Regions from separate parts of the Paraburkholderia sp. GAS448 genome, predicted to be linked through region 2. Evidence: predicted binding sites of a transcription regulator. Region 2 holds the regulator's gene; the other holds the start of a gene.
What was found. Region 2 encodes LexA, which represses DNA repair genes until DNA is damaged. Its sites were predicted from a motif close to ACTGTATNNNNATACAGT; they were not measured.
Positions count from the first base shown of each region.

Region 1: the regulator LexA is predicted to act here: its motif matches at 2,289-2,306, upstream of recA (recombinase RecA).

Region 1 covers NZ_JBNDKT010000015.1:691-5,110, forward strand. The annotation lists gene P3T23_RS25135 (DUF2889 domain-containing protein) at 1-151, opposite strand, end outside; gene recX (recombination regulator RecX) at 251-1,114, opposite strand; gene recA (recombinase RecA) at 1,122-2,195, opposite strand; gene P3T23_RS25150 (response regulator) at 2,450-3,196, shown strand; gene P3T23_RS25155 (sensor histidine kinase N-terminal domain-containing protein) at 3,206-4,420, shown strand, end outside.
Region 2 covers NZ_JBNDKT010000003.1:434,498-438,917, reverse strand. The annotation lists gene cysT (sulfate ABC transporter permease subunit CysT) at 1-475, opposite strand, end outside; gene P3T23_RS08420 (sulfate ABC transporter substrate-binding protein) at 498-1,535, opposite strand; gene lexA (transcriptional repressor LexA) at 1,817-2,467, shown strand; gene P3T23_RS08410 (hypothetical protein) at 2,487-2,837, shown strand; gene P3T23_RS08405 (DUF2939 domain-containing protein) at 2,990-3,667, shown strand; gene P3T23_RS08400 (universal stress protein) at 3,701-4,192, opposite strand; gene nodI (nodulation factor ABC transporter ATP-binding protein NodI) at 4,420-4,420, shown strand, end outside.

The DNA.
Region 1 (4,420 bases), on a different contig from region 2:
TCCGGACGCCCGACGCAAGCGCTACATCGCGTGGCTTTGCGTCGGTGAGACACGCCTCGATATCCCACAGACCATCTTCGCGCTCATAGGCTTCCGCACGGATTGCGCGACGATGGCGCAACTGACGGGAGACTGGCGGGGAAAGCGGCATGCGGGAGGTAAGGCCGGATTGGAAAACCACCAAATTTTAGCATACTGGGTATTTGAAGCTGCGCCGATCCGGCAGCCCCGCCAGGCTTAACATTACGGGCTATTCGCTGCTGTCCGGCCACTCTTCGTCGATACCCTTCAGGATCTTGCCTATGGTCGACCCGGAGAAACCGCGCGCTGCCAGAAAGCGCATCTGCTTCGCGCGCTCGGCGGGTGTTTCGGGAACGTGACCGAATTTCTTGCGCCATACCGCTTGCGCGCGAGCCAGCTCGGTCTCGCGCAACTGGGCGCCGGCTTCTTCGATCAACGTCTGGCCGACCGCATGACGCTTCAGTTCATTGACGATCCGGCTTGTGCCGAGACGCGACGCACGCCTATGAATCAGGCTTTCGGCAAACCGGGAGTCCGATAGCCAGCCTTCGCGCTCGAGCGCGTCGAGAACCGGTTCGAGCGCATCCGGTTCTTCCGCATAGGGCGCCAGTTTTCTCGACAGTTCGGCACGGCTGTATTCGCGGCGTGACAGATAGCCGAGAGCACGGCCTTTCAACGAGGGGGCAGGACGTTGGGAGTTTGAAGCGCGTTGTTTGCCGGTAGCCGGCGCGTCACCAGATCCGCGGCGCGACCGGGTGTAGGTGCTTTCTTCGGGTGCTTGATCCGATGCAGCGCCAGTTCGGGCACTGCCGGACGAAAGGCGTCCTGCAACCCGATCATGTGCATCGAAGGATTCGAACGGATCGAATGAATCCTGCGAAGACCCTAACGAGGCAGGGACAGGTACAGAGGCAGGTAAAGAGGCAGACAAGTCGCCTGACGATAAGGCCGGGCCGGACGAATCCGGCGCCGTTCGCCGTGAAGGACTTGACGGGTGTGAAGAGCCACTTTCGCGCGGCTCAACCACAACACCATCACGCGGGTCGCCCGCATCATGCCCTGCGTGTGATACAGGCCGACCCTTGCGTATCACGCGACGCTTACTCCTCTTCGTCCGCGACTTCGACGCCCGTCACGACCGCGTCCGCCATCGCGTTCACACCGAGCGATTCGCGGATGCGATTCTCGATTTCACGTGCGATGTCCGGATTCTCGCGCAGGAATTCGCGCGCATTGTCCTTGCCCTGGCCGATACGTTCGCCGCTGTAGCTGTACCAGGCGCCTGCCTTGTCGACGATCTTCGCCTGCACGCCGAGATCGATGATTTCGCCCTGACGCGAGATACCTTCGCCGTACAGGATGTCGAAGATCGCTTCGCGGAACGGAGGCGAGACCTTGTTCTTGACGACCTTCACTCGCGTTTCGTTGCCGATCACTTCGTCGTTCTTCTTGATCGAACCGATACGGCGGATGTCCAGACGCACCGACGCGTAGAACTTGAGCGCATTGCCGCCCGTCGTGGTTTCCGGGTTACCGAACATCACGCCGATCTTCATACGGATCTGGTTGATGAAGATGACGAGGCAGTTCGTGCGCTTGATCGTGCCCGTGAGCTTACGCAGTGCCTGCGACATCAGACGTGCCTGCAGACCCGGGAGCGAGTCACCCATTTCGCCTTCGATTTCAGCCTTCGGCACGAGTGCCGCGACCGAGTCGATCACGATCATGTCGATCGAACCCGAACGCACGAGCGCGTCGGCGATTTCAAGGGCCTGCTCACCCGTGTCCGGCTGCGAAACCAGCAGATCGGATACGTTCACGCCAAGCTTGTTGGCGTACTGGATATCGAGCGCGTGCTCCGCATCGATGAACGCCGCCGTGCCGCCGATCTTCTGCATTTCGGCAATAACCTGCAGCGTCAGCGTCGTTTTACCCGACGATTCCGGCCCGTAGATTTCGACCACGCGCCCCCGCGGCAAACCGCCGACGCCCAATGCGATGTCGAGACCGAGTGATCCTGTGGAGACCACCTGGATGTCTTCCATTACCTCGCCCGCGCCGAGCCGCATGACCGACCCTTTGCCGAACTGCTTTTCAATCTGCGCGAGCGCGGCAGCGAGCGCCTTGCTCTTTTCAGCAGTCAGTCCAGCCGGGCCTTTCTTGCTTTCTTCCATGAATCGTCCTTTGCTATGATGAACGGCGTCTGAGGCAGATGTGCCGCCCCCGGGTATGGAACCCTTTCACAAGGCAACGCACTGAACGCAGACACTGTATAAAAAAACAGTGGTTTTGGCAAGCACGATTCGCATGCTTCGCTACACGTACGAAAACTCGCGTGCGAAAACTTGCCGCCACGACAAATACTTTCGGAGACCGCCGCGCGCCAGGCGATACCACGACGCGGGCAATGCCAGAGCCTCAACGCATCATGCGAATTCTCATTGCCGAAGATGACAGCATACTCGCGGACGGCCTCGTCCGATCACTCCGCCAATCGGCCTATGCTGTCGACCACGTGAAGAACGGCGTCGAAGCCGATACCGCGCTGTCGATGCAGACGTTCGATCTCCTGATTCTCGATCTCGGCCTGCCGCGCATGTCGGGGCTCGAAGTGCTGAAGCGCCTGCGCGCGCGCAACTCGAATCTGCCCGTGCTGATCCTGACGGCAGCCGACAGCGTCGACCAGCGCGTCAAGGGCCTCGACCTGGGCGCCGACGACTATATGGCCAAGCCGTTCGCCCTCAACGAACTCGAAGCCCGCGTGCGCGCCCTCACGCGCCGTGGGGCAGGCGGGGGCCCGACGGTGGTGAAGCACGGCTCGCTGTCGTTCGACCAGGTCGGACGCATCGCCTATGTCAACGACCAGGTGATCGATCTGTCCGCCCGCGAGCTCGGCCTCCTCGAAGTGTTGCTGCAACGGATCGGGCGGCTGGTGTCCAAGGAACAGCTCGTCGATCACCTGTGCGAATGGGGCGAGGAAGTCAGCAACAACGCCATCGAAGTCTACGTGCACCGCCTGCGCAAAAAGATCGAGCCGAGCGGCGTGCGCATCATCACCGTGCGCGGCCTAGGCTATTGCCTGGAGAAAGCGGCGCCGGCGCCCGCGTCCCCAACGCCTGCCTCGCCCTCTTCCCCGGCTCCCGGCGCGATGCCTGCCAGCCACTACTTCAAGTAGGAATCGCGCATGCCCGCTCGCGCTGAGCACGCCGCGGAGCAAGCCGGGCACCCTGCGCCGCCCGTCGCGAATCTCGACGACGAGGCCCGCGACGCCCGCTACGCGAATCCGTTCGCCCCACCGGACGAAACCGAAGCCGCCGCCGACGCGCGCCCGCGCTCGCTGTTCGGTGAAATTCTCGACTGGATGCTCGCGCCGCTCCTGCTGCTGTGGCCGATGAGCATTGCTGTGACGTATCTGGTCGCCAAGTCGATTGCAAACGGGCCGTTCGACCGCGCGCTCGAAACCGACGCATACGTGCTGGCGCGGCAGATTCATCCGGTCAATGGCGTCGCCGAACTGTCGCTGCCCGATTCGACGCGCGACTTCCTGCGTGCCGACAATATAGATAGCGTGTTCTATCAGGTGCTCGGCACGCGCGGCGAACTGGTGAGCGGCGACCACGACATGCCGCTGCCGCATGAGGACGACCGGCCGCAGCCGGGCCTCGTCGAATTCCGCGACGACGTGCTGCGCGGCAACGACATCCGGGTCGCCTACACGACCGTCGAGTTTCCGCAGACGCCCGGCGCGCAGCCGGTGCTGGTGCAGGTCGCCGAAACGCTCGACAAGCGCAGCCAGCTCGCCAACGACATCATCAAGGGCGTGATCCTGCCGCAGTTCGTGATCCTGCCGCTCGCGATCCTGCTCGTGTGGTTCGGACTGTCGCGCGGGCTCGCCCCGTTGCACGCGCTGCAATCGAACATTCGCGCGCGCCGGCCCGACGATCTGTCTCCGCTCGAAGCCCGGCGCGCCCCGCCGGAAATCGAACCGCTCGTGACCTCGTTCAACGACCTGCTGACTCGCCTCGAACAGAACATGGAGCTGCAAAAGCGCTTCATCGCCGATGCCGCGCATCAGATGAAAACCCCGCTGGCCGGCCTGCGGACGCAGGCCGAGCTGGCGTTGCGCCAGGATGCATCGGCAGAAGTGCACCGCTCGCTCGAACAGATCGCGACCAGTTCCGAGCACGCGGCGCGGCTCGTCACGCAACTGCTGGCATTGGCGCGTGCGGAAAACCGCATGTCAGGGCAGATTTTCTCCCCCGTGGAGGTGACGGAAGTTGCACGCAGCGCGGTGCGGGACTGGGTGCAGGCCGCGCTCGCCCGACAGATGGATCTCGGCTACGAAGGACCCGACGAGCCGGACGAGCGCATCGAAGTCGACGGCAATCCGGTGATGCTG
Region 2 (4,420 bases):
GCACGACGAACGGCAGACCGATAAACGTCAGCGCCACCAGCACACCTAAAGGGGTGAACGCGATCTTGATGCCGAGCGGCACGAGAAACTGTCCAAGCCAGCCGTTGCTGGAGTAGACCGCGGCGAGCGAAATGCCCGCGACCGAGGTCGGCAGCGCGAACGGCAGATCGACGACCGCATCGACGATCCGCTTGAACGGAAACGTATAGCGCACCAGCACCCATGCGACCAGAAAGCCGAATACTGCGTTGATCAACGCGCCGCCGAGTGCGGCAAGGAAGGTCAGCCGGTACGACGCGAGCACCCGCGGCGACGCGACGGCGCGCACGAACTGCTCCCAGTCGAGGGTGGCGGTCTTCAGGAAGGTCGCCGCCAGCGGGATCAGCACCACGAGGCTCAGATACGCCACCGTGATGCCGAGTGTCAGGCCGAAGCCGGGTAACGCGCCCGGCTTGCGGAAGGTCAACGTCGTCATGCTGAATGCCCTTGTTACTCGATCACTGCGGCTGATAGATCGAATCGAAGATGCCGCCATCTGCGAAGTGCGTCTTCTGCGCGTTCGCCCAGCCGCCGAAGCTGTCGTCCACCGTGTACAGCTTCAACTTCGGAAACTTCGACGTGAGCGCGGCCGGCACCTTGTTCGAACGCGGTCGGTAGAAGTTCTTCGCGGCGATCTCCTGACCTTCGTCGCTATAGAGGAAGTTCAGGTACGCCTCGGCGAGCCTGCGCGTGCCGTGTTTGTCGACCACCTTGTCCACCACGGCAACCGGCGGCTCGGCCAGGATGCTCGCCGAAGGCACGACGATCTCGAACCGGTCCGGTCCGAATTCCTTCAGCGACAGAAACGCCTCGTTTTCCCACGCGATCAGTACGTCGCCGATGTCGCGCTGCACGAAGCTGGTCGTGGCGCCGCGGGCACCCGAGTCGAGTACGCCTGCATTCCTGTAAAGCTTGCTGACGAATTCCTTCGCCTTCTGGTCGTTGCCGCCCGGCAGATGCGCGGCGTAGGCCCACGCGGCCAGGTAGTTCCAGCGGGCGCCGCCGGAAGTTTTCGGGTTCGGCGTCACGATCGATACGCCCGGCTTGATCAGGTCGTCCCAGTCCTTGATGTGCTTCGGGTTGCCCTTGCGCACGAGAAACACAATGGTCGACGTGTACGGCGATGCGTTATCCGGCAGACGTTTCTGCCAGCCCTTGTCGATGAGACCCTTGCCGGCGAGCGCGTCGATGTCGTAAGCGAGCGCGAGCGTCACGACGTCCGCCTGCAGACCGTCTAGCACCGAGCGCGCCTGCGCGCCCGAGCCGCCGTGCGACTGCCTGAAGGTGACCGATTCACCGGTCTTTGCCTTCCACTCCTTGCCAAACGCCTGATTGACATCCTGATACAGCTCGCGCGTCGGGTCGTACGACACATTGAGGAGCGTTCCATCCGCCGCCTGGGCGTGGCCGGCGAAACCCGCCGCCGCCGAGATACCCAGCGCAAGTGCCGTTACGACTTTGCGCGTCCTGCCTGCCAGCCCCGAATATCCGACCATCCGCTTTCTCCGTGTTCTTTGTGTTGATGCAGCGTTGGTTTGCATCGATTGCGGGCCAGTCTATCGAACGGCTTTCATCATTAAAAATAATTGTTCTTCATTTTTTAATACGAAAAAGTGCTAATGACAGACGGGCGCGGCGTTCCAGCACGAAAACGTCTGTGACGACGTCCGAAACCGGCGTTACAACGACACCGCCGGAGCCGAACCTAAAGTAAAGCTTGAAATGCGTCGGATACTGTATAAAAATACAGTCACCTGTCTATCCATACAGTGGCGCCATGACCAAACTCACCGCACGACAGCAGCAGGTTTTCGATCTGATTCGCCGGGCCATCGAGCGCACGGGCTTTCCGCCCACCCGCGCGGAAATTGCCGCCGAACTCGGTTTCAGCTCGGCCAACTCGGCGGAAGAGCATCTGCGCGCACTGGCGCGCAAGGGCGTGATCGAACTGGCCGCGGGCGCTTCGCGCGGCATCAGGCTGCTGTCCGGCTCGGACGACAGCCCCTATCAGTTCACACTTCCGCACTCGAGCATCATGCAGCTGTCGCTGCCGCTGATCGGCCGGGTGGCGGCCGGCAGCCCGATCCTGGCTCAGGAGCACATCTCGCAGCACTACGCGTGCGACCCGGCGCTCTTCTCGAGCAAACCGGATTACCTGCTGAAAGTACGTGGGCTGTCGATGCGGGACGCGGGCATCTTCGACGGCGATCTGCTGGCCGTTCAAAAGAAGAGCGAAGCGAAAGACGGCCAGATCATCGTCGCGCGGCTCGGCGACGATGTCACGGTGAAGCGGCTGAAGCGCCGGCCAGACGGCATCGAGCTGATCGCCGAGAACCCGGACTACGAAAACATCTTTGTACAGGCCGGCAGCGCCGAATTTGCGCTCGAAGGCATTGCGGTTGGGCTGATTCGCCCGACCGAATTCTGAATCTCGCCAGGAGAGTCTCATGGAACGCCTTGCCCGCCTGATCCCGTTTCGCCAGTTCGGCCGTCTGCGTCATCTGCGCAACATCGTCCCATGCGCACCGCTCGAGGCAATTCCCACGCCGTCGCTCTTCGGGCGCGACGCGACAGCCGAGGCGTCCAGTGCTTCGCGCCTGCCGTCCGCCCTGCCGGCCTTCGCGCGGGTATCGCTGAATTCCGGACTTAACGCGGAACCCGCAAGGCGTGCACCGGTGCGCGTCTATCACGGACCGTCGCGGCTCATCATGGTGGGTACAGTGGATGCGGTCTGCCGCATGATCGACCGCTGCATCGCCGAAGAGCGGGCCGGCGTGCAAGGCGCACTGTTCGAGTGATAGGCGCTGTTCCGATGACCCACGGGCCGGAGGCGATTGCGCCGCAGATACGCTGCGACTGCGTCGTGGCCCGGCCCGACTTGCGGCTCAGGGGATCGTTTCCACATGGTTGCGGTCAACGTTAGATCACATCTGACAGAGGCCCACCCCCCATGGCTGTTTCAGCACCTCCAAAGAAGAAGCACCGTCCTTTTCGGTCGCTGGCGATTGCGGCCCTTGTGGTCGTGGTTGTGGCAGCGCTCATATACGGCTACGCCTCGCCCTATATCGCGCTCAACCGTCTCAAGCGCGCGGCCGACGCGCGCGATGCGGAAACGGTCAACGAATATGTCGACTTCCCGGCGCTGCGCGACAGTCTGAAACAACAGGTGACTGGCTTGCTCGTGCGGCGTCTCGACGGGCAGCACAACGGGAATCCGTTGGCCGCCATCGGCGCAATGATAGGCGTGGCCTTGATCGGTCCGCTGGTGGATGCCTATGCAACGCCGGATGGCGTCGCGGCACTGTTGAACGGCATGCCGCCGCGCGGCGAGCCCGGCGAGCGACCACCGGAGCCGCCATCGGCGGCATCGAATGAACCGTCCGGATCGGCAGGCTCAGCAGGAACGGCGGGAGCAACGCAAGCGCCCTCGCCTGCGCCACCCGCTGCACCGTCGTCTTCAGAGCAGCCGACCCCGCCGCAACCCCCGCAGACCACGGCGGGTTATCGCGGGATCAACGAGTTCGTCGTTACGTATCAGCACGGTGTCGGCGATACGCATTATTCGGCCATCCTGCGCCGCGACGGTCTGTTTTCATGGAAGCTGTCAGCCATTGATCTGAATGGCTGACGTAATACGTGCCTGATGTCACGCAGCGTGACGTCAGGCGGCTGTAGTCGTGGAGGCCGCAGCGGCAGCCTCCTGCTTCTGTTCGGCGGCTGAGGAACAGGCCACCAGAATGCTGCAGGAGACCCGGTCGAGAAGCGGCGTATTGCCCGCACCCATCCACCATCGCGAGAGTCCCGTCCGGCAACGATGGCCCACCACCACGAGGTCCACTTGCAGTTCGTTCGCGAGATTGGCGATTTCGTCGATCGGATGACCAAACGCAAAGTGGCCATGAGCCTGTACGCCGCGCTCGGTCAACCAGTTCACGCCTTCCTGAAGAATTTCGCGGGCCGTTTCTTCGAAACGACCGCATGCGACATCGGTCAGCAGGCCCGCGCTTTGTGCGATGCTCGATCTCATGTCGACCACGGACAGCAGATGCGTTTCCGCTTTCAGGTCCAGTGCGAGATCCGCACCGCAGCGCAGCGCCTTGCGGCCTTCGCGCGAGCCGTCGTAGCACAGCAGGATTTTTTTGTAGCTCGCCATGATCCTCTCCCCACCGCCCGATGCGGCTTCGCTTCAATCATGGTGCGCCGCAATTCCGCTTGCAAGGGATGGAAAACGCTTAGTGCGTCTCTACCGCGTTTGAGGGCATGCCGCAGCGCAAGAAACACCCGCCAGGCATCAGGGCGCCGCAAACGCAACGCAGCCAATGCCCCTAGAATGGGCAGCCTGGCCGGTTATTACGGCACACCTCATGCAGTGACTCATCCA